DNA from 2 places in the Paenibacillus motobuensis genome. Region 2 is predicted to be linked to the other one. Evidence: riboswitches for the same ligand, from Rfam matches in the RefSeq annotation. Region 2 holds a riboswitch; the other holds the start of a gene.
The links. Region 2 has a riboswitch for cyclic di-AMP ahead of ABD014_RS22390 (resuscitation-promoting factor). Riboswitches for the same ligand answer to the same signal wherever they lie in the genome.
Positions count from the first base shown of each region.

Region 1: it holds a riboswitch for cyclic di-AMP, as region 2 does, so the genes downstream of both, ABD014_RS06730 (KamA family radical SAM protein) here and ABD014_RS22390 (resuscitation-promoting factor) in region 2, are expected to answer to the same signal.

Region 1 covers NZ_BAAACX010000007.1:340,522-352,660, forward strand. The annotation lists gene cobS (adenosylcobinamide-GDP ribazoletransferase) at 1-361, shown strand, start outside; gene ABD014_RS06725 (cobyric acid synthase) at 478-2,097, shown strand; cyclic di-AMP (ydaO/yuaA leader) riboswitch at 2,120-2,263, shown strand; gene ABD014_RS06730 (KamA family radical SAM protein) at 2,625-3,764, shown strand; gene ABD014_RS06735 (methyl-accepting chemotaxis protein) at 3,843-5,531, opposite strand; gene ABD014_RS06740 (queuosine precursor transporter) at 5,874-6,575, shown strand; gene ABD014_RS06745 (M24 family metallopeptidase) at 6,655-7,743, opposite strand; gene ABD014_RS06750 (MDR family MFS transporter) at 7,999-9,525, shown strand; gene ABD014_RS06755 (2-hydroxyacid dehydrogenase) at 9,638-10,621, opposite strand; gene queF (preQ(1) synthase) at 10,652-11,149, opposite strand; gene queE (7-carboxy-7-deazaguanine synthase QueE) at 11,208-11,951, opposite strand; gene queD (6-carboxytetrahydropterin synthase QueD) at 11,951-12,139, opposite strand, start outside.
Region 2 covers NZ_BAAACX010000025.1:46,799-58,937, forward strand. The annotation lists gene spoVG (septation regulator SpoVG) at 110-394, opposite strand; gene purR (pur operon repressor) at 580-1,407, opposite strand; gene ispE (4-(cytidine 5'-diphospho)-2-C-methyl-D-erythritol kinase) at 1,480-2,337, opposite strand; gene ABD014_RS22365 (small, acid-soluble spore protein, alpha/beta type) at 2,561-2,743, opposite strand; gene veg (biofilm formation stimulator Veg) at 2,942-3,217, opposite strand; gene yabG (sporulation peptidase YabG) at 3,352-4,248, opposite strand; gene rsmA (16S rRNA (adenine(1518)-N(6)/adenine(1519)-N(6))-dimethyltransferase RsmA) at 4,300-5,190, opposite strand; gene rnmV (ribonuclease M5) at 5,190-5,741, opposite strand; gene ABD014_RS22390 (resuscitation-promoting factor) at 5,958-7,094, opposite strand; cyclic di-AMP (ydaO/yuaA leader) riboswitch at 7,354-7,567, opposite strand; gene ABD014_RS22395 (TatD family hydrolase) at 7,784-8,551, opposite strand; gene ABD014_RS22400 (HD domain-containing protein) at 8,626-9,915, opposite strand; gene ABD014_RS22405 (AbrB/MazE/SpoVT family DNA-binding domain-containing protein) at 10,262-10,516, shown strand; gene rsmI (16S rRNA (cytidine(1402)-2'-O)-methyltransferase) at 10,717-11,607, opposite strand; gene ABD014_RS22415 (tRNA1(Val) (adenine(37)-N6)-methyltransferase) at 11,604-12,139, opposite strand, start outside.

The DNA of each region.
Region 1 (12,139 bases), on a different contig from region 2:
GTGGAGCCGCTGGTTCATGTCGCTGGCTATGCGCCATTGGCCGACCGCGCGCGGCGGGGAAGGCCTGGCCGGACGATTCCGGGGACAGAGCGGCAAGGATACACTGCTTGCGACTTTATTGGCCCTTGTCCTATCGGCTGGACTGCTTCTGCTTGCTGCTGTGCTGCAGTGGGGAGATATGAATATGATCATCCCCATGGTCTATTATGTTCTCGCCCCTTTGCTCGCTTGGGGCGTCGGTTCCTGGATGGCCAGCCGAATGAGTGCAAGACTGGGTGGCTTGACGGGGGATACTTATGGTGCGATCAATGAAGGGCTGGAAGCGGTACTGCTACTGCTCGCCTGCTTGCTTTTTCAATGAGTGAAGTGGAGGTTTGATCGATGAGGCAAGAGGATTTATTAAGAGAGCAAGTTGATATAACGGAAAAAGATGCAAAGAGGAATTGTGTAGACTCCAGCAATCGAGGCGCTGTGCTGATGCTGCAGGGTACGGCTTCTGATGTCGGCAAGAGTGTCATCGTGACTGCCTTATGCCGAATTTTCGTTCAAGACGGAATCAGGACGGCTCCCTATAAATCACAGAATATGGCGCTAAATTCTTATGTCACCGCCGATGGCCGGGAGATTGGGCGAGCCCAGGGAGTGCAGGCTGAAGCCTGTGGAATCGAGGCGACGACGGATATGAATCCCGTCCTGATTAAGCCGACAGGAGATATGCACTCGCAGATCGTCGTTCACGGCAAGCCTTACCAGCATCTGAGCGCGATGAAATATCGTGAGGAGTTCCTGCCTGTGGCCCAGCCGATCGTGATGGAGGCTCTGAACCGATTGAGGGATGAATATGATCTCGTTGTGTTAGAAGGTGCGGGAAGTCCGGCGGAGATCAATTTGAAGCAGCGCGATATCGTCAATATGAATCTGGCTGGGTGGGCGGAAGCTCCGGTCATTTTGGTGGGCGATATCGATCGCGGCGGGGTATTTGCATTTCTGGTCGGGACGCTCGAATTGCTGGAGCCCGAGGAGAGAGCCCGGGTGAAGGGCTTCATTATCAATAAATTCAGAGGCGATCTGGAACTGCTTCGTCCAGGGCTGGATTGGCTAGAACAGCGGACAGGCATTCCCGTGCTTGGTGTGCTGCCCTTTCTGCCGGATCTGGAGATCGAGGCCGAGGATTCAGTCATTCTCGACTCATACGCCTCGATGCCTAAGCAGGGCCGCGATATCGATATTGTCGTTATTCGTTATCCGCGTATTTCCAATTTCACGGACTTCGATATGCTGGCTGCAGAGCCGGACGTGTCTGTGCGCTATGTCCAGCGAGCAGCGGAGCTAGGAGAGCCGGATGTAATCATCCTTCCAGGCTCCAAGGATACGATTAGCGACTTGGCATTTCTGCGAGAACAGGGGCTGGACGGGGCGATTGAGCAGTATATGGAGAGCAGCACTCATTCGCAACTGGTCGGTATTTGTGGCGGATATCAGATGCTTGGCGATGTACTCCTTGATCCAGAAGCAGTTGAATCCGGCAAAGTGAAGCAATCCCGTGGACTTGGCTGGCTGCCGCTGACGACGACGTTTCTTCCTGGCAAAAAGACAATCCGCACCGCAGGACATGTTCTACCTGATGCCCCGCTTAGCCTTTATACGATGGAGCCTGTTATCCCCGTTGGTGGCTACGAAATTCACTCCGGGGAGACGGTGTACTCAAGCCAAGTTGGTTTTGGGCTAGTTACTTATGGCTCATACGTTGTTGCACATACAAATGATGCGGCAAGTACCACTTCTCGGGGGAAAGATGTAGCACCCTTATTCCTAGTTCAAAGCGTTGATGAAGAGGAACGGATGGAGGGAGTCTGTCGCATTGATGGGCGAGTGTTCGGCACGTATTTGCACGGTCTATTCAATAGTGATGGTTATCGCCGGGCTTGGTTGGATGGAATTAGGCAAGCCAAGGGGCTGGAGCCCCTGGCTGCGACATTCTCCGCCGCCGCAAGGCGAGAGATTGCATTTGACCGACTTGCCGATCATGTAAGAGGGCATCTGGATATGGATCAAATATATGAGATTGCAGGCCTTCCAAAGAATCCTCAGTTTTGACACACGCTTACATTTGTAATACGATAAATATACGCTTAATTTTCGAATGGTAAAGTCGAAAAGCGGGGGAACCATTTTTTGGGGCGAATCGTTGTGTATAGTACACGTAGGGAACCATCTTTCCCGAGTCCGTCAGCTAACCTCGTCAGCAGTGGATGGGTCATCATTTATACTGCTTTGCAATGACCCTGCTACGGGTCTTTTTGTGTTAATATATGTGTTCAAAAAGGTCGGTTTTCAGCACCGAGAAGGTTGGATGAAGCTAGGGTCTGAGGAGCGAAGCGTACGTAGTAGGTACGTGAGCACCGGAAGACCCGGGTGAATTCAAGATTCGATGCCGAGTTACTCCGTGATTCACTTCGTGATCAAAAGTGGACTTTTTGAACTACCTCTATATGGATCTTTTTATATGGATATGACCCGTTATTACTCGGCATGTGATGCCTTGCGCTGCACTGTCATCTTTGGTTTCCAGGCTTCTTCTTTACGAATCGGCGATGTTGTAGAGATAAAGGAGGAGATGGTGTATGGCAAGCCCGAAGTACATTACAAATATCGATAAGGTGACGCAGTTGTCTCAAATCGAACGGGATCAACTTCGTCCGATTACTGACAAATTCGTGTTCCGGGTGAATGATTATTATTTGAATCTGATTGACTGGGACGATCCAAATGACCCCATTCGTAAGCTTGTTATTCCGAATACCGGGGAACTGCGCGAATATGGGCGTTGGGATGCTTCTGACGAGGATACGAATTATGTCGTTCCTGGCTGTCAGCATAAGTACCGGACAACGGCGCTTCTGATCGTCTCTGAGGTATGCGGTGCTTATTGCCGCTACTGCTTCCGCAAGCGGTTGTTCCGCAATGATGTGAAGGAAGCGATGGCCGATGTAACACCGGGGATTGAATACATCTCCAGGCATCCTGAGATCAACAATGTGTTATTGACGGGCGGGGACAGTCTGATTCTCGCGACTTCCAAGCTGCGTAATATCCTCGAACAGCTGCGGGCGATCGAACATGTGAAGATCATCCGACTTGGCTCGAAAATCCCTGTCTTCAATCCGATGAGGATCTATGAGGATCCTGATCTATTGCAATTGATCTCTGAATTTTCCTCAGCGGATAAGCGCATTTATGTGATGGCGCATATTAATCATCCGCGGGAGATTACGGCGGAAGCGCGCAAATGCTTCGAGGCGCTACATAAGGCTGGAGCCATCGTCGTGAATCAGACGCCGATCCTGAAGGGGATCAATGATGATGAGAAGGTGCTTGGGGAACTGCTCGACAAATTGTCCTGGGCAGGTGTAACGCCTTATTATTTCTTCATCAACCGTCCGGTTGCCGGAAATTCCGATTTTGTTATTCCGCTGCGGCGGGCATATGAACTGGTGGAAGGGGCTAAGGCCCGTACTTCCGGCTTAGGCAAGCGCGTTCGCTTATCGATGAGCCATACATCCGGTAAAATCGAAATATTGGCGATCGAGAACGGAATGGCGTATTTGAAGTATCATCAGTCCCGTGATGATGAGTATGGGAAGTTCATGATGCTTGAATGTCCAGAGGATGCAGCCTGGTTTGATGATCTTCCCGGCAATGAGTCGTATTGGAAGAAGCCTGAGAAGAAATTGGCCGAGGCCGTCTCGGTGAATGAACTGTAAGAAGATTATAGATCTTTTAACGCCAATGAACCGCCGGAATCCTATTTCCGGCGGTTCTTCTTGTATGATCTGTCCCTCTTAAACTTTGAATTTATTTATAGCCTCTCTCAAGGAAAGAGCATGCTGATGGAGCTGTTCAATAGCTCCGACATGGTTCTTCATTTCTTCGATTTGCCGGCTGGTGTTATTGGAGATTTCTTCGATACTGAGAAGAGATTTTCCGGTAATATTGGCCGATTCCTCAACAGAGGCAGTTACTTCTTCTGTGCTGGCCGAGATTTCCTCGGTTGCCGCCGAGACAGATTGAACACTTGAGTTAATCTCCGAGATCAGCTCGGTCAAATGGCTGAACGCCAGCTCTGCCTGATTCACTTGCTCCGTACCGGAACTAATCTCATTAGTAGCACGCTGCATCGTCTGCATCGAGCTTACAGTCTCTTCCTGGATGCTTAATAAGTATTCGCTGATCTTCGTTGTGGCATCCTTCGTCTGTTCAGCAAGCAGGCGAATTTCTTCGGCGACGACGGAGAAGCCTTTGCCATGCTCTCCAGCCCGTGCTGCTTCAATCGCCGCATTCAGAGCCAAGATATGAACCTGTTTCGTAATACTTGAGATCAGGTCTACGACTTGAATGATGGATGAAGCACGTTCGTTCAAGGTTGAAATATGTGTGAGCAATGATGCTGCGGCCTGCTCGACAAGGCGCATCTGCCCAGTCGCCGACTTGGCCAGCTCATTCCCGTTGTCAGCCTCATTTGAAGCTTGACCAATGCGCTCTGTTACTTCAGCGGAGGAACCGGCGATATGCTGGATCCCTAGCGAAATCTCTTCCATTGCACGGGCATTCTCTGCGGCCGCCCCGGCGATTACGGTGCTGCCTTTTTCAATTTCCTGCATCGAGTTGCCGGAATGCTCAATCAACTGCTGGAAGGTGTTCACAGACTGATAGATCTGATCGGAGCCTTGGATAACGCCATGGGAGCTATTTTGAACCTTGGTGATCATTTCTTTTAGCTCCGTAATCATCGTTTGGAAGCTGGCAGAGAGCTCAGCGATCTCATCACGTCCCGTAATGGTAATCTGTTGAGTTAAATCTCCCTGTGCCATTTGCGTAGTTACGGCGGCCAATCTCTTAATCGGTTTGATGATGCGTCTGCTGTTCGCATAAGCCGCGATCAGAGCCAGAACGATAACAATGGCAGCGATTACGATTCCGGTCCACAGAATTTGATCTTCCTTCTGTTTGATGAAGTTCGCATCCATACCTACAGCTAGAACAGCTGTGCTTCCAGACAGGCGGATATATGCAGTTTTGTGCACGCCATATTGATCACTGTACAGGTCGCTAACGCTCAGTTTGCCAGGATCTTTCACCTTCATCGCTTCCTGGATATCAAGCTCGTCCCCAACCTTCATGATCGAATCTTTATTAATTCCAATCACGATGGCCTTATCTTCTTTGACATCGAGAATATAGGCGGTATGCAGATGGAATTCCTCAACCTTTTTGCTGAGATAGGACTCTACGGCAAAGCGTGAATTTTCGCTTCCTTTAATAAGCTGGAGAGCCTGCGAATTATCAAGTCCTTTGTAAATATCCCTGGAGCTTGTATGCAGAACCTCATCGAATTGAGGAAGTACATTCTCGTCAATAATGCTCATGGCGATAAAGTAGAAAGTTGTACTGAATAAAATGGATGACAGGATTGTGATGACCGCAAATGTCAGCATAAATTTGCGACCAATGGAATGTTTGAATTTTCGCATTATATCCCCCTGAGTTTCTATTAATCTAGTTCTTTATTCCTGTTTATGTAGTTCAATTGGAAAAAAAGACATATAAAAGTATTGTAAGACAAAATGAAACGTTTAAACAATGATATTATTCATTTTTTCAATGATAGCGATTTCATTGTTTCGAGAAAGTGAATTTTGACCATTTCCTGAATCAATTTTATTTGATTAAAAACGAACTTTCTGCACAACCTCTATAATGGAAGAAATAATAGGGTGGCAACTTGCGAAAAGCTATGTTATCGTAGAAAATGCTGATTGAAAATCAGCCGCGGTTCGTAACCATCCCGCGTAACCAAAACTAGGAGGCATGTTATGTTTAACTTTTTCTGGGGCCTTATATATATGCTCGTAAATTTAACCTTCTTCTTGATCTGTTATCGCTGGTTCGGAAAGAAGGGGTTATATGCCTGGATCGGGGTTGCCACGGTCATCGCCAATATTCAAGTCGTTAAGACAATTGATATGTTCGGAATTGTAATGACGCTTGGCAATACGATGTATGTAAGCCTATATTTGACGAGTGATTTACTGAATGAGAAGTATGGGCGTCAAGAGGCGAAGAAGGCGGTATGGTTCGGGTTCTTCACGCTGATAATGACGACGATTCTTATGCAGATGGTTCTTGTGTTCCAGCCGCAGCCAGGTGATCTGGCGCAAGATTCGCTTAAGACGATCTTCGGGTTAATGCCAAGATTGGCGCTGGGTAGTTTGACAGCTTATTTCATCAGTCAGTTTCTCGATGTCCGCCTGTATTCTTGGATTCGCCGTTTCTATCCTTTGCGCAATCAACTCTGGATCCGGAACAACGGAAGCACGATGATCAGTTCCTTTGTCGATACGCTGATCTTCTGTTCGATTGCCTTCATTGGTAAATACAGCTTCGACGTATGGCTCGAAATCCTGTTCACTACTTATATAATAAAATTTGCGCTGACTGCGGTGGGTACGCCATTTCTGTACATCGCGCGTAACTTCCATCCAGACGGTGAACCGGAACTCGATCAAGTCAAATAAAATCACAAAACCTCCAGGGCCGCATTCGCGTGTCTTGGAGGTTTTGTTGTTGCTAAAGCACAGCCCTTGCTTTTGTAGATTAGTCGATAAAAGTGAGCTGCTTCGGAAATTGAGTCAGCACATCAACGCCGGATTCGGTAACAAGCACATCGTCTTCAATCCGGACGCCGGCGATACCGGGAACATAGATACCAGGCTCGACGGTAAAGACGTTGCCAGCTGAGAGCGTGAGCTCATTCAATCCATGTACGGATGGGAATTCATGAACATCGATGCCGAGCCCATGACCAAGGCGATGCAGGAAATACTCCCCGTAACCAGCCTCGGTAATCAAATCTCGGGCAGCTTTATCGATCGAAGCGAAAGTAACGCCAGGGCGAATCTGGGCAATCGCCGCTTCATTAGCGGCAAGTACAGTATTGTAGATTCGGGTCTGTTCTTCCGTGATATTTCCATAGGCGAAGGTACGAGTAATGTCCGAAGCGTAACCGTCTGCGTAGACCCCGATATCGAACATGACTAGATCGCCACGGTGCAGCTGTCTTTTGCCTGGTACTCCGTGTGGAAGTGCGGCATTCTCACCGAATAATACCATCGAGTCGAAGGAAGGACCGTCTGCTCCAAGCTTGCGAATCTGGTATTCAACCTCAGCTACCAATTCATTCTCGGACACTCCTTCCTTCACTTGCTTGAGAGCCTCCTGCAATACTTGCTCGATCAGGGAAATGGCGTGGCGCAGCTTGCCGACTTCCTCCGGAGACTTATGCATCCGCAGCTCCCGAAGCCAAGGACCTACATCGAAGCTTGCTGAGAAGGAGAGGGCTTCTTGCAACGCTTCATAGCGCGCCATGGACAGGTTTTCTTTCTCGAGGCCCATTGTACTGATCTTACCTTGTACCTTTGCCGCTAATATTTGATAAGGATTATCGGTATCCTGATGCGTGATAATGTCGGTAATATCCGACGCCGTACGGGCGGCTTCTTCATCGAGGGCGGGAACGAGCAGGAAAGGCTCATGGCCAGTCTGCAACACGGCTCCCAGGAATCTCTCATGGGGATCGCTTAGAAAGCCCGTTAAGTAATATACATGTTTGGGATCCGTAATGAGCATAGTGTCGATACCGGATTGCTTCATATTTTGTTCAAGTCCAGACCATTTAGAATTCATGGTTGATTGATACTTCCTTTCTCAGATAACTATTCAATATTATTATAGGCTAATTGAGTCGTTCACGGTAGTTCGATGAATGGAGGGCTCTGGCAACAAAGGATGTGTGTGGGGAGAGTCCGATATAGTTCTAATGCATCATGATATTGGTCATAAGGATTGACAAAAAATGTTTGAGAGTTATTTACATTTGTTGCATTCCTACATACAATGAGATTGTTATTCAAATTTTAGTTATTGGGAGGATGCAAAGTGATCGCTGAGAGAAAGGACAAGACCAAGTTCATATTGTTCGGGTTGCTGCTCGGCATTCTAATGTCAGCCATGGACAATACGATCGTAACAACGGCGATGGGAACGATCGTCTCCGAGCTAGGCGGGATGGATCAGTTCGTATGGGTCACCTCCGCATATATGGTAGCAGTTATGGCAGGGACGCCGATCTTCGGCAAGCTGTCCGATATGTACGGACGGAAACGGTTTTTTATTTTTGGTATCGTGACGTTTATTCTCGGTTCAGTGCTATGCGGAATTGCAACGAGTATTGTTCAACTTAGTATTTTCCGGGCGATTCAAGGGATTGGCGGCGGTGCGCTGATGCCGATTGCTTTTACGATTATTTACGATATCTTTCCGATTGAGAAGCGTGGTAAAATGACGGGCCTAATGGGGGCTGTATTCGGTACTTCGAGTATATTCGGTCCGCTGCTCGGTGCGTTCATTACAGATCATCTTGGCTGGAACTGGGTTTTCTATATTAATGTACCTATCGGTATTGTCGCTCTTGGCTTGATTATCGCGTTCTATCATGAATCGCTGACGCATGAGAAACAACGGATTGACTGGGGCGGAGCGTTTACGCTGGTCGGCGCTGTCGTGTGCCTGATGTTTGCTCTTGAACTGGGCGGAGAGAAATATGCCTGGAATTCCGTTGTCATTATCAGCCTGTTTGTTGGATTCGCAGTATTGTTCGTTGCCTTCCTGCTAGTGGAGGTACGGGCTAAGGAGCCAGTCATTTCGTTCTCCATGTTCAAAATTCCATTGTATGCTACAAGCAGCTTGCTAGCGCTGTTCTATGGTAGTGTATTTATTATTGCAACGGTATATATTCCAATCTATGTGCAAGGGGTATACGGTGGAACGGCGACGAATTCAGGAATCATTCTGATGCCGATGATGCTGGGCTCTGTATTTGGCAGTATGATGGGCGGAATCTTAACCTCAAAAATGTCCTACCGCAGTGTAATGATGATCTCTGTGGTGTTCTTCTTAGGGGGGATATTTGCCCTGAGTACGCTAACTGGCGATTCATCCCGTACTCTGTTGACCTTGTACAGTATTTTGACCGGGTTCGGGGTAGGCTTCTCGTTCTCTGTACTTGGGATGGCTGCGGTACATCACTTTGATGCCCGCCAGCGCGGAGCAGCTACCTCAACGAACTCATTCCTGAGATCGCTTGGTATGACGCTCGGCATTACGATCTTCGGGATCGTTCAGCGTAATCTGCTGGCGAATAATATGGCCGAGGCATTTGCAGGAATGGGGCAATCCGGACAGAGCTTTGGAGATACGAGGGATATGTTAAGTCCTGAGAAGAGGGCATTGATTCCAGCACCGATTTTGGAGAAAATAACTGGAGCATTGTCTTCATCGATCGCCCATACCTTCCTGTGGGCCCTGATTCCTACTGCATTGTCCGTTGTTGTAGTCATTCTGATGCCGAAGGATCGGATTAAACCGAAAGCGGTGAAAGCTGCTGAAGTTACGGAACAGCATGTGTAAATAAAATGAAGAGAAGCCCGCCTGGCTGCTGCCCCTGACCGATGCTCTAGAAGCTGAATCGACAGGGGCGCAGAAGAGGCGGGCTTTATTTTACGAGGATCGTTAGAGACGTTTATGATTCGTATAGCTCCTGAAGCTCTTTAACTAAATGGGACGGCTTTCTGCCATAGAGGGCATCTACTAAATTCCGCGCTGCAAGCATCCCCATTTTAAGCCTGGTTTGCATGGTCGCTGAGCCGATATGCGGCAGGACCACAACATTGTCCATCGTTAGCAGCGGGTTATTCGGATCGACAGGCTCCTGCTCGAATACATCCAGACCAGCACCGAAGATCTGTTTCTGGCGAAGGGCATTGATCAAGGCGGCTTCATCCACTGTAGCTCCACGGGAAGCATTGATAAATACAGCAGAAGGCTTCATCATCGCGAATTCGCGTTCACCGATATAGTGTCTAGTCTCTGGAGTTAACGGCGTCATCAGTACGATAAAATCGGACTCGCGCAGTAGTTCTTCTTTGGAACGATAGGCTGCATCTAAGGCTTGTTCAACATCAGGCTTAGGATGACGGTTATGATATAGAATGTTCATGCCAAATCCCCATTTGCCCCGCTGGGCTACCGCTTGCCCGATATTACCCATGCCGATGATGCCTAATGTTTTGTGATGAACATCCACACCAAATATATTCTCATCGTCCTTGCTTGACCAGTGTCCGGCCCTAACATAGCGATCTAGTTCAGGGACACGGCGTGCTACAGACAGCATCAGGGAGAGGATTAAGTCAGCAACCGTATCATCAAGCACTTTCGGCGTGTTCGTTCCAAGGATCTTCCGTCCCCGCATCGCTTCCAGATCGAAATTATTATAGCCGACGCTAATATTACTGACTACTTTTAACTTTGGAGAGCGTTCTAGCAGTTCTTGATCGATCCGCGTTCCAGAGGTTAACAACCCTTCACAATCAGCCAGCTGCTCAAATAAGTATTCGCGTGGAATAGGTTCTAAGCGATCCCATTTTTTATAGCGGAAGTGTTCAGCAATATAATTTTCTACCTCGACGGGTATTTTTCTGGCGATATAGATTTGCGGTAACATAGATGTACCTCCTGAATCTGGGTTATTAATTTATCGGTTATCGACTTTCTCCGGATACATATCATGGTTCATCAGTCGGTGATCAGCCATCGCTTCATATTTCGTCCCTGGACGACCGTAGTTGCAGTATGGGTCGATGGAAATGCCGCCACGCGGGGTGAATTTACCCCATACCTCAATGTATTTGGGCTCCATCAGCTTAATCAGATCATTCATGATAATGTTGACGCAATCCTCATGGAAATCGCCATGGTTGCGGAAGCTGAACAGGTACAGCTTGAGCGATTTGCTCTCAACCATTTTCAGGTCGGGAATGTAGCTGATATATATCGTGGCGAAATCAGGCTGCCCAGTAATGGGGCAGAGGCTCGTGAATTCCGGACAGTTGAATTTTACAAAATAATCGCGGTACGGATGCTTGTTATCGAAGCTCTCTAAAATTTCTGGTGTATAGGTCATCGGGTATTTAACGGCTTGATTACCTAGTAGGGTAACATTCTGCATTTCTTCCTGCTGTCTTCCTGACATAGAGACATCCTCCTCAAATATGAGTCATGTGATGAAGTGTGTTCAAAAAGTTCGGTAGTTAGACTCCGCGTTTGTTGCCCCATACTAAGGCATGCAGCTGCGGTAGTACCCTAACGTCATTGAGCTCTGACGAGTTCATAACTCGATCGATCAAATGCTCATAGCGCTGCAGCAAATCACTGGCATGGTCCCGGGTATCCATGCGGTTCACGTCCGGATTGCCGACTTGAATATACATTTGTATATCAGAATAACGCTGATGCACCTTTATGGCATAATTCAGATCAAGATCATCGAATACGACAACCTTCAGACTCATAATATAGGAGGCAGGGCGATTGCGAAGTTTATTCACGATCTCGTCCAGCTTCGACCAGTCCGTATTCATTTTGGAGCTTGGCGGCTTCGGAGAGAGGGTGACTTGTTCGACTTCGGCCAACCAATCTTGCCAACGTGAGCCTTGGGTTTCTATAGCTAGCGTAATACCCTGTTGATGAAGCAATTCAATCAGAGACTGCAGCTGCGGAAGTAGAACCGGGTTGCCTCCAGAAAGTGTGACATGAGAGAAGCGGTCTTGCCCAATCTGCCGCAGCTCTTCCCAGATTTCCGCCGCAGTCATCAGTCGAATCGATTCCTTGGCGCTTCCGTCCCAAGTGAAGGCCGAGTCGCACCAACTGCAATGGTAGTCACATCCGGCGGTGCGCACGAACATCGTCTTTTGACCGATGACCATGCCCTCACCTTGAACGGTTGGTCCAAAGATCTCCAGAACAGGAATCAGGGACTTATTTACCGCGCCCATCAATACATCCACTCCCGTCTGGCTTCAGCATAGCTTGTTCCCGTCTCGTACAGACGGACGAATTCCGTACGCCCTCCAAGAATGGAAGAACGGTAGGCATCGGATTGCAGAGCATTCTCCATCCGTTCAAACAACCAGACGACCATATTCTCGGCTGTCGTATTCATTAACGGCAGCGTCTCATTTAA
Region 2 (12,139 bases):
CAATTGAACTCATTACTGACTATATCTCATTTAAGGCAAAAAGAAAAGAGAGCCATGGGCATGGCTCTCTTTTCCTCGAACCCCAATTAGTTACGATAATACAAAAAACTTAAGCCCCTTCTTCAATAACTTCCTCTTGGTCAGCTGCGCGCTCGTATTCTGCGAGAACTGCGCTCTGAATCTTCTCGCGAGTACCCGAAGAGATCGGATGCGCGATGTCCCGGAATTCCCCGTCCGGTGTGCGCTTGCTAGGCATAGCTACGAACATCCCGTTGTTACCGTCAATTACACGAATGTCATGAACAACAAATTCGTTATCGATGGTAATGGATGCAATCGCCTTCATTCTGCCCTCAGAGCTGACTCGGCGGAGTCTTACATCCGTAATTTGCATATGTGTTCACCACCTTTTTCCATCAGAGACTTGGTGTAATATTCCACATAGCGAACGGAAATCCTTTTTTTTTCGTGAATAAAATAGGCTAAATTCAAGAATTTTTTTGGAATAATGTGCTATTCGACACAATTCGCCATAATTCCGGTAGTTTTTACGGGAAATCGACTAATTTTTGGTTTAAATCATTTATTAAAATAATTACCAGGGGTAACTGATATTTCCTTTTCCTTCGCGTCTACAGCACGTAGTGTAGCCAAGGACACATAATCCTGAAGAAGACGTTGTTCCGATTCAACCTCCCCAGATTCTACCAGGACCCCAACTCCTGCGACAGTCGCATCAAACTCGGCAAGCAAATCGACCATCCCTTGAATCGTGCCGCCAGCCTTCATGAAGTCATCGACGATCAACACTCTGGATTTCTCCTTGAGCGCACGACGGGACAACGTCATCGTATGCAGGCTTTTATGTGAACCCGATACATAGTTAATACTTACCGCCGACCCTTCCGTCACCTGATGATCCCTACGCACGAGCACAACAGGCAGGTTCAATTCGGCACCGGTAGCATAAGCCAACGGAATCCCCTTCGTCTCAACGGTCATAATGCAATCAATGTCTACATGGGCAAAAGCGGTCGCGAACAGCTTCCCGGCCTCGTTCATCAATGCCGGCTGTCCCAGCAAGTCCGACATATACAGATAGCCCCCAGGTAGAATGCGGTCAGGCTGAGACAATTTCTCGCAAAGCTCATTGATAAATACAAGAGCCTGCTCTTTGCCTACCTTGGGAATATACTTGACCCCGCCGGCAGCGCCTGCCAGCGTCTGCAGTTCACCGATTCCCTCATCCTCGAACACCTCTTTGATAATTGCCAAATCTTCACTAATTGAAGACTTAGCCGCGCCATACCGCTGCGCAAACGTTGTCAGAGGTATCAGATGATGCGGACGGGATAACAGATATTGGGTCATTTCAACTAATCGAGCGCTTCTTTTCAATTTTTTCACGAAGACCCCTCGCTAAATCCGAATATTTTAATGAAAATATAACATTTTCGTACGGTTTTGTACAATCTTTACTTATTTAGTCAATAGACGGACGGCATACACCTCTTTGCAGAAGCCCCTCAGTCCGTTGTAAATCCGCGGTACCTTCGACTCCTTGGACACAAGTCCGAAGACCGTCGGGCCGCTTCCCGACATCAACACGCCATCCGCTCCAAGACGCAGCATCGTCTCCTTGAGATGAGCCACCTCTGGATGCATTTGCAGCGTCACTTCCTCAAGCACATTGCCAAGCTCTTGACACATTCCGTGAAAAGACCCGCTATCAAGCGCCTGCATCATTCGGCTGGCCGAAGGATGCTTCGTAATCCGATCGCTGCGGAATCGGCCATAGACTTCCTCAGTCGATACATTGATCGGCAGCTTGGCTAGAATGACCCAGCATTGCGGCGGATGAGCCACTGGGATTAGCTTCTCCCCCCGGCCTGTAGCCAGTGCTGTCCCTCCTGTAACACAGAACGGGACATCCGAGCCGAGCTCTGCACCAAGCTCCATTAGCTCTGCATCCGAAATGCCGAGCTTCCAGAGGCGGTTCAAGCCGCGCAGTGTTGCCGCCGCATCGCTGCTGCCACCAGCTAATCCCGCTGCTACAGGAATATTCTTGTCCAAATGGATGTAGACACCGCTTGGAACCTTGTAACGCTCCTTAATCAGCTTAGCCGCCTTAAAGGCCAGATTCTTCTCATCCAACGGAATATAACCCGCTTGACTCGATATAATAATCGTGTCGCGGGGAAGCTCGCTCATTTCCAGACGATCCGCCAAATCGACCATCGTCATGATCATTTCAACCTCATGGTACCCATCAGGCCGTTTATATAGCACATCAAGCATTAAATTTATTTTTGCCGGTGCTTTCTCATAAATTTTCAAGGCGTTCACCTGTCCTCAAATATCCATTCACTAAGATTTCCATAATGCTGTTATTCTGAATTCGTATTAATCCACAATGTAATGAGCTCACTATACCTATTTTATAAAAAATCCGTGCATTCCGTCTATGTAATGAAAAGACAAACCTGCCTTCTCTATATTACTTTATCCTGATACAAAAACAAGGCTTCCCCCTCGGGAGAAGCCTAATTATGTGCAATCATTATTGTGAATTCTTTGCGGCGGCCTGTTCTGCCATTTCTATCGCTCTTTTGACCATATTTCCCGCATCCTTGGCCCTAATGCCTCCCCAGCCTTGCTGCTGTACCGTATTGTAGAATCCAAGCTCCTTGGCAAGCTCTACCTTAAGCTCCTCCGACATCACACTGCGCCGTCTGCGTGCCATAGCCACTTCCCCCTTTAATCCTAAGATAAAGTGCGAGTTCAATAAGGAACATCCGTAGTATGCTACATTCGGCAACACTTCATACGATCATTAGATCCAACTAACGTCTAGGATATATGTACATTTTGGTCATAAAGTTGTCATGAAAAAAGCGACCTTCGCAAAATGCAAAGATCGCCTACTGACATATCATGATGTTCACGGTTTAATATACGAAAGCCCCATTCCGTTGTCATCGTTATACACCATAACTTCAACGGATTCGGTCAGTATATCGGCATAACTATAGGACACACGTTTGAAGCTTTGTTGATCTTGATCCAGCTTAACGATAAAGACTGAAGGATAAGTCTCCTCTAACACTCCAGTACGTTCGACAGTCTTTCGGCGACCACCGTTTGCCCGCAGCATGATTTTCTGACCAACGTGAGCTTCCAGACTATTTTTAATTTCTGATAGTGCATTTTTAGCCATGGCCTGTGACCACCTTCCTTCTTTGTCCATTATACATGAAGGGGGTCACAATTGTCAAATTAAATAAATAATTATATCAGCATGAAAAAAAACTTGTCAACGATTTTTTTTCGACACTTTCTGAAAAGCTCGAATTACATCGTCGGAACAATGTTCAATTTCGATAAATCCTTAAGTGTAGGCAGTCCGATCCGGTAGCTGCCCCGCGTCTCGATTCCCCCAACTCCCTGTGTGCCGCTGATCGTCTGATTGAGCACATCGGTAATATGAATCGTATCCCGAATCGATGTCAATGACGCCTTAGCCGCAATATAGACCGGGTCCAGAGCATGAATCAACACGCGGGCAGGGGAACTGGCAAAATTGGCTCCTGCCTGCAGCAAGGCCTCAAAATGCGACTGACAAGCTCCCGCCACGATCGTCAGTGTATCGAAGTTACGCTCATATTCGCGCGCTATACGCACAGCCTCTACAAAATGCTTGGAATTTTTGTAACTGGTCAAGTTGTACAGGTCTCTTGATGGAGGGTTTTTCAGTACCCCATCATGTCCTGTCAGCACGACAATGTCCGGGTTCACGGTTGGCAGCAGTCGGTACAGCACGTTAGGCATAGCAGACTCATTTACATAATAGCCGTTCACAGGCACTCTAAGCTTCTCGTAGAGATCAAGACTCTTCTGTAAGTATCTCTCATCCCCATCCAAATGCAGCACCTTTCCAGGCACCTCAAAATAAGCCTGCTCCTGAGCCGCAGGTGACCACTGCTGGACCGCAACCTGATTGCGCTCCGCCAGCTGCTGGCGGTCCTGACGCAGCCGCTGCAGCGATTCGGTCGCCTTGATCCGCGCACGTTCTGTCTTCTCTCCAGGTGAACCTGGGTCCACCTCTAACAAATCCGTCAGTGGCGCATCGGCCAGAAGACGAAATTCTGTTCCCTTTATGATGGCCACGCTCCGCTCAATTCTCTCCACTCGGAAGGTAACATCCCCTCCATAGGATTTGCGGACGACCAAGTCTCCCAATTTCGTCACAATCCATCACCTCTACCCCATCGTATGGGCGGATAAAGGGATTGGTTACAGCTAAGCTTCGTTCAATCCGAATTGCGCTAGCACATTGCTCAGCTTGGCAAATTCAAGAAGATCCAGCGTCTCCGCCCGTCTTGACGGGGCGATGCTGGCCTCTTCCAGCAGAGCCTCCAGACGCTCCCTGCCCTCCTTCGGGAAGAAACGGCTCTTTAGATTGTTCGAGATCGTCTTGCGTCTCTGTGCAAAAGAAGCTTGTACCACCTCAAAGAAGAACGCTTCGTCCTCAACTTGAACCGGAGGCTGCTTGCGCACCTTAAGACGGATCACTGCGGACTCTACATTCGGCTGTGGGATAAACACGCTGTGAGGCACTGTACAGACCAGCTCAGGCTCGCTGTAATATTGCACTGCAATACTCAAGCTGCCGTATTCCTTCCCTCCTGGAGAAGCGGCCATTCGCTCAGCCACCTCCTTCTGAATCATGACTACGATGTTCTCCAAAGGCAGCTTCTCTTCCAGCAACTTCATCAGGATAGGTGTGGTAACATAGTAAGGCAGATTGGCCACTACGCTGACGCCACTCACATCGCTGAATTGCTGAGCGAACAACTCCTTCAGATCTAGCTTCAACACGTCGCCATGGACCACCTGCACATGAGGGAACGGCTCCAGCACCTCTCCAAGGATCGGCAACAGCCGTTGGTCGATCTCAACTGCGGTCACTTTGCTGGCTTCCTCAGCGAGCTTCTCAGTAAGCGCCCCGATACCAGGGCCGACCTCTAGCGCTCCCTTCGTCTTGTCCAGTCCAGCCGCTGCTACAATTTTGTTAAGAATATTTTGGTCAATCAGAAAGTTCTGACCCAGGCTCTTTTTAAACGAGAAGCCATGACGTTGGATAATCTCCTTCGTTCGGCGTGGAGTTGCTATATCTTCTCTTATCGTCATTAATGAATTACCCCTTCATCCTCCAATTGTGCCAGTGCAGCCGCGAACTCCTCCCGGCTGATCTTAAAGACCACTAGCCGCTTATACAGCTGTTTGCCATTGCAATAACCGATCCCGAGCAACTCGCCAAGCTTACGTCTTCTTGCAGCCGCCTGTGGGTGAATAATGAGCCCTGCATCGATTAAGTCTTCCCAATCGATTAGAGGGTCCATTCCCTCGGTCTCGCTGCGTACTCGGCTCAGAGCCTCTCGGATCGCCTCTGGCGACGCATTCTCGACACCGATATCTCCCCGCTTGGTCGCATCGGCCTCCCGCAGGAAGGCGTGCTTGCAGCCTGGCACACGCTGAGCAACGATCTTGCGAATCCTCTCTCCGGCATGATCCGGATCTGTAAATATAATAACCCCGCGTCGCTCTTGGGCAAGCGCTATTTTGCGCAGTGTTCTCTCATTGATGGCTGAACCGCCCGTCTCAATCGTATCGGCCTCTACGGCACGCTTAATCGCCACAGTATCGTCCCGGCCTTCCACCACAATGATCTCTTTGATCATATACGGTCTTCCCTTCCATATAGCGGTTGTTCCTCTTATAAACATATCCCTGAAAATTATACGCTTTAATAAGCAAAACAAAAAGAAGAGGATATACTCCTCTTCTTATCCACTGTCTTATTCATCATCCTAATAGAGGTTGCTCAAAAAGTCCACTTTTTGAACCCCCACTAGTAATTATCCTATTTCGGTATATCCATTCAACTCTGCAGCGAACTAGTTGAGCTCCGGCTTGGTCGGGCCGATGACATAAACTGTCCGTCCCTTCTTGCGGCCGAATTGATTTGCTGTTTTGAGCGAATCGAAATATACGTCCATTTTGTTGCCTTTAATAGCGCCGCCGGTATCTTCCGCTTTGCGGAATCCGAGGCCCTCAATGTACACCCACCAGCCTAACGGAACGACATTCTTATCGACAGCGATCGTTCTTCCCTCTTTAACCCGGGTTCCTGTAGCTGTCTTCGTGCCAATTCCATCCTCTTCTGCAGAGTAGGCAGTCAAGGTTACGTTCTTGAGTACTTTTTTATATTTGAACGAGACTCCGCCCTTCTTAGTCAATCCGCTGATGCTCACCTGATCCGAGGAGCGGGAAATGCTAGCGGACATCACAGCAGTCTTCGGCTTCGTGCCTACGGCAATGACCTTAGGAGTGGCCTTCTTAACGACCTCTTTGCCAAGCCAACGCTTCGACACGAATTTGCCATCCTCATACACCTTCTCAACATTGTGCACGACTAGGCCCTGGCTGCCTTCCTGTACGACCTTGGTTTCACCCTTCAGCAGTTGATCATCACTTGTCTTGACGACATTGAATGGTACGGTCTCTTGTTGTTGAATATTATGTTTCTTAACACGAACGATATTAATAACCATGTTCGCTGAAATGGTCTGATTCAAGTCTGGAGAAACTTTGTCCTCCTGATTCACATCTACGCCTAGTTCCTGAATAGCATCCTCTACTTTGGACTTCGTGGTGAAGGTCAGCTTATGAGTGCCATCCACGCTGATGCTGACGGGAACGGCCCGAACAATCTCAATCCGGTCCCCATCTTCTATTGCGCTCGACAACGATTTGGAAACTTCATCGCCCGGCTGCAATATGATGGATTGTTCATCGAGCACTTTGTTGACCAAGGAATGTCTGGTTGTGATTGACTCTGTCTTTCCATCGACAACTAAATATATTTTTTTACTGTTCTGTGTGTAGAACCAAATCAGGATGATGGTGATTACTGCAATGGCCAGAACTCCAACAAGCAAAACCTGACGCAGATGTTCTTGCTTCCATCGCATTGCGTAAGACATGCTGGATGAGCGTGATTCATGGGTATCCTGGTTACGGAAAAATCCCATATCTTCCGTCCTCCTTACATAGTCCCGCCGTCTAGATCGACATATCATGCAATTGACGTGACTACAGATCGATTTTACGAAATGCCATAAAGCGCACTTCGCATTCCTGTCCCAGTCCTCTCGGCATTAGCCACCCCCTGTAAACAACAGTATGATGACCCTACTAAGTTTATTCAAAACAAAAGAAGCCTAAAGAAAGAGTTAGAGGAACTCTGTTCGTGGCTTCCTGAATAATCAATGATGTGTAGATGCACGAGTTGTTGCCTCTCTGGATACGCCTACGAGGTTAGCTGTCGGGTTAGGACGTAGAGAGTCGCCCTTTCTCAGTTCATTCGCTCATGGCGCAATGACCTCGAATTCACCCCATAGACCCTTACAAAGAAATCCTTCACGACATGATCATTCATAATCTCATGAATTGCCGTGATCGGTTCCCCCGTTCTCCATACTCGGAGATTCAGCGAGACTGGTTATGGAACTTCGGTAATCTTTGGCAAAATAAAGTTTGTGAGAATCGCCAAATCGATTACTGAAGAAATTCTATCTTGTTTCGATACATGTTGTAAAGGACGAATCAACAACGTTTATTTTAATAATTGGTTAAAAAAATGTAATAAACAGAGTTTTAATTGTTAAAATGCATTAATCTTTCTCGTTTACTCATTTTTTCATCACTTTTTCTCAATAATTCAGCGAATACCAAATCGTTCCATTGCATTCTTGGTCGTTAGGCTGGATAATTCTTCCAAAGAAATCCCTTTTAATTCCGCTGCCGCCTCGGCGACTAGACGAACGTAACCCGACTCATTTCTCTTCCCACGATATGGGTGTGGAGTTAAATATGGGGAGTCCGTCTCGATCAATAATCGGTCCATTGGAACCTTCGCGATGACCTCCTTCGGCTGCTTGGCATTTTTGAACGTAATCGGCCCGCCAAATGACAAATGAAATCCCATATTTAGACACATTTTGGCAATTTCCCAGCTACCTGAGAAGGAATGCATAACACCGCCAACTTCATTTGCCTTCTCTTCCTGCAAAATTCGCACAATATCCTCATGTGCATCGCGATTATGAATCGAAATCGGCATCCCTAGACTCCTAGCAAGTCCGATCTGATCGCGCAGAACCTTATGCTGCACATCTTTGGGTGACGTATCCCAATAATAATCCAGCCCGATCTCACCAATCGCAACGACCTTCTCATGCTTGCACAATTCGGCAATCCAATCGAGGTCCCCATCCTGCATCGTAATCGCATCTTGTGGATGCCAGCCTACGGCCGCATAGATAAAGTCATATTGCTCCGCCAATTTCATCGTCGTCGGAATCGTCTCCCGATTAAAGCCAATGTTGATCATCCGCGTAACTCCCTGTTCCAGAGCCCGCTGAATGACCTCCTCACGATCCTCGTCGAACTGCGGAGCATCCAAATGGGTATGTGTATCAATAAGCATCAATGTAAATTGCGCCTCCCAGTTAGTAAATTTGTTAGTTATTGTTGACTCCATTCTGGCATAATTCGAGAATTTTAATGCTGGTCTACGAATATCTCAGCAATCTCATGCGGCAATTCGTCAATAATTGTACGAACTTTATCATCTGGAAAATACAAATGGAATTTCCCGCGTTGCAGACCACTGATCGATCTGACAATATCTGATACTTCAGAAATTTCACGCAAGCGTTCTTGACGGTCCAGAAGCAAGATCTGCTTCTCTCGCCCCTCCCCATCCGGACGAAACACATCATACGGCAGATCCGTTGGAAAATCAATTTCCAAATCGTATTCCGGATTAAGCCCTGCCTTATCAAAAGCAGCTCTAATCTCTTCAATCGTCTCCATATCCAAAGAGTCCATCTCTACATATTTATACAGCTTACGATCGATGAACCGGGAGCATAGTTCTCCAAGCAGCTCATCTGTCTCCTTCCTCCACTGCATGAAGGCCGTCTGAATCAACGCTTCATCTAATTGAAGATAGTCCTGTACCGTCATGGTGCGATTAAATAATGAAGGCAATGGTTCCGGCAGGAACTTGAAGCGATGGCCTTGCTCATATAGCTCCTTCGCTCTTTTGAAAATCTGCCTTAAAATGATCTCTGAGCTCCGTGTAACCGGATGGAAATAAATCTGCCAGTACATCTGATACCTGGACATTAAATAATCTTCCACCGCATGCATACCCGAATCCTTGACGACAATTCTTCCTTTATAGGGTCTAAGCATCCGTAGAATCCGGTCCATATCTATCGTTCCATAATTAACGCCGGTAAAATAAGCATCTCGCAGCAAATAGTCCATACGATCGGCATCCAGTGGGCTGGAGACAAGATTAACAACTATAGGTTGTTCATAATCCTTGCGGATCACCGCCGCTACTTTATCAGGGAAATCATCCCCCATCCGGCGCAGCACCGATCTGACCTCTGTATCACCGAGCAGAATACGGCATGTCCAATCCTCATGATGCATCTGGAAGGCCTGCTCTACAGAATGAGAGAATGGACCATGGCCCAAATCATGCAATAATGCAGCACATAAAGCTACCATTCCCTCTTCCCGAGGCCAGTCCGCATAATTGGCACGCTCAAATTGAGAAATAATTCGCCGGGTAATTTCATAGACTCCTAAAGAATGGGAGAATCGACTGTGCTCAGCACCATGGAATGTTAAATAAGAAGTTCCAAGCTGACGGATCCGGCGCAAACGCTGAAATTCCGAAGTATTAATGAGCGACCAAATAATTTCATCCTGCACATGAACATAATTGTGAACTGGATCCTTGAACACTTTCTCTTCCCGAAGCTGACGATACATGTAAATCCCTCCTTAACCGTAATTTGAAAAAAAACTTTGTAAGGCGATTTGACGAAAGTTTAGCTAATGTCGACAGGTTTTGTCGAATTTTGTCTAAAGTTGTTGAATATACACTTTCCAAATTGTCGAATCATAGAATAACCTGTTTTAAGCGGAAAAGCGCCTATCTAACAGTAATTTAAGGATGAATTATGCTTTTTCAACCAAAAAAATAGAAATAAAAATGAACTCTACCATAAATAGGTTGACTATTCTGGCAATGGTTGGTATCATAATTATCATAAAAGATAGAAGTTTGTCGAATAATGACACTTTTAAACTATAGCGAGAGGGGCTACTATCAGTTATGATGAAATCAACAGGTATTGTTAGAAAAGTAGATGAATTGGGACGTGTCGTGATCCCGATCGAATTGCGCCGTACACTTGGAATCGGTGAGAAAGACGCTCTTGAAATTTACGTTGACGGAGAACGGATCATGCTTAAGAAATACGAGCCTGCTTGTATCTTCTGTGGCAATGCCGAGAACGTAACTTACTTCAAGGGAAAAATTGTTTGCCATGAATGTTTGAGCGAATTGCCTACCCCTGTGACAAATTAATAAAAATAGTATATAATAGATTTACTGAATATGTTAATTCTAACCTTTTTCATATCTCCTTGGCGCCTTCCAGGCTTGAACCCGGCCTACGAAGGCCCCTTTTTTGACCCGTAAATACAATTTATGGGTTTTTAGCTATTTACAGTAAATTATAAAAAGGGGCCTTCACGCTTTTAATACCTGTTCAAAAAAGTCCTCTTTTACAGCAGCATATTATAAATATCCCGTTTTGAGACTCCCCGATCGGCAGCAGCCTTCTTCATCGCTTCTTTTCTCGGCAGCTTTTCCTGTTCTTCATAATGTGCGACATGATCCTCCACCGAGAGCGCTTGCCACCATGCATCTCTCCGCTCCTTCACCTCTTCAGGATGAGCCCCAGAGACAACGATACAATATTCGCCAATCGGCGGATGCTCCTGCAGCCATTCCAAGCATTCGCTTAATGTCCCCCGTACCATCTCTTCATAGCGCTTCGTCAGCTCGCGAGCCAGAACGACATGTCTATTCCCCCAGGCCTCCAGCAACGCCTCAAGCGATTTCACCAATCGATGTGGAGATTCATACAACAGCAATGTTCCTTGTTCATCGAGCAGTGAGCTTAATAGCTTGTCTCTATCTTTATTGTCTCGCGGTAAGAAGCCAAGGAAGGTGAATCTCTCTGTAGGTAGACCTGACACGATCAGAGCTGACAGAGCCGCGTTTGCCCCGGGAACCGGAATTACGGAAATACCCGCTTCCAGCGCTAGCTTAACCAGATCACTGCCTGGGTCAGAAATGGCCGGCAGACCGGCGTCACTAACCAGCGCCAAATTTTTTCCTTCTATTATAAAGCGTATCAATTCTGGGCCACTGGCTGCCTTATTATGCTCATGATAGCTCAGCAGTTTGCCGGGCGATATTTCGAAATGACTTAACAGCTTGCGCGTCTGTCTCGTATCCTCTGCAGCGATGATATCTGCCTCCTGCAGGGTTCGCACAGCACGATAAGTCATATCCTCCAGGTTGCCGATCGGCGTAGCGACGAGGAATAACTTCCCCGGGCTACTATTCTCCGGATTATCTTCAAAACTTCTCTGTATGCTTATACTCATGCCTTCTCCTCTTTTGATCCGTAATAGATATCCATAACTTCCTGACAGTATTCCCCGTTCTCCTGATATACGATCAGCGGAGGCAATATTTTGACGTCCGGCTTCCCATCCCGATGCGCCTCGACCAGTACCATATTGGCCTCTGATCCAGCCCGGGGGTGAACAAATCGGATCACCTTGGGCTCCATCCGGTACTTCCTTAACATCGTTATGATATCTCCAAGCCGCTGCGGTCTGTGAACCATCGATATTTTGCCCCCGGGCTTGACCAGTCGCATCGCCGCTTGCGCCACATCCTCCAGCGTGCAATGAATCTCATGCCGAGCGATGCTCTGATGCTCACTTAGCTTCAGATCCCCACCTGTTAGCGGCATATAGGGTGGATTAACCGTTATGGCATCATATATGCCATTCCCGCCTTCCTTAGCTAGATCGCGCAGATCCCCCTCAATAATGTTAATCCGCTCTGTCAAGCCGTTCATCTCCACGCTGCGCCGAGCCATATCGGCAAGTCGGGGTTGAATCTCGATAC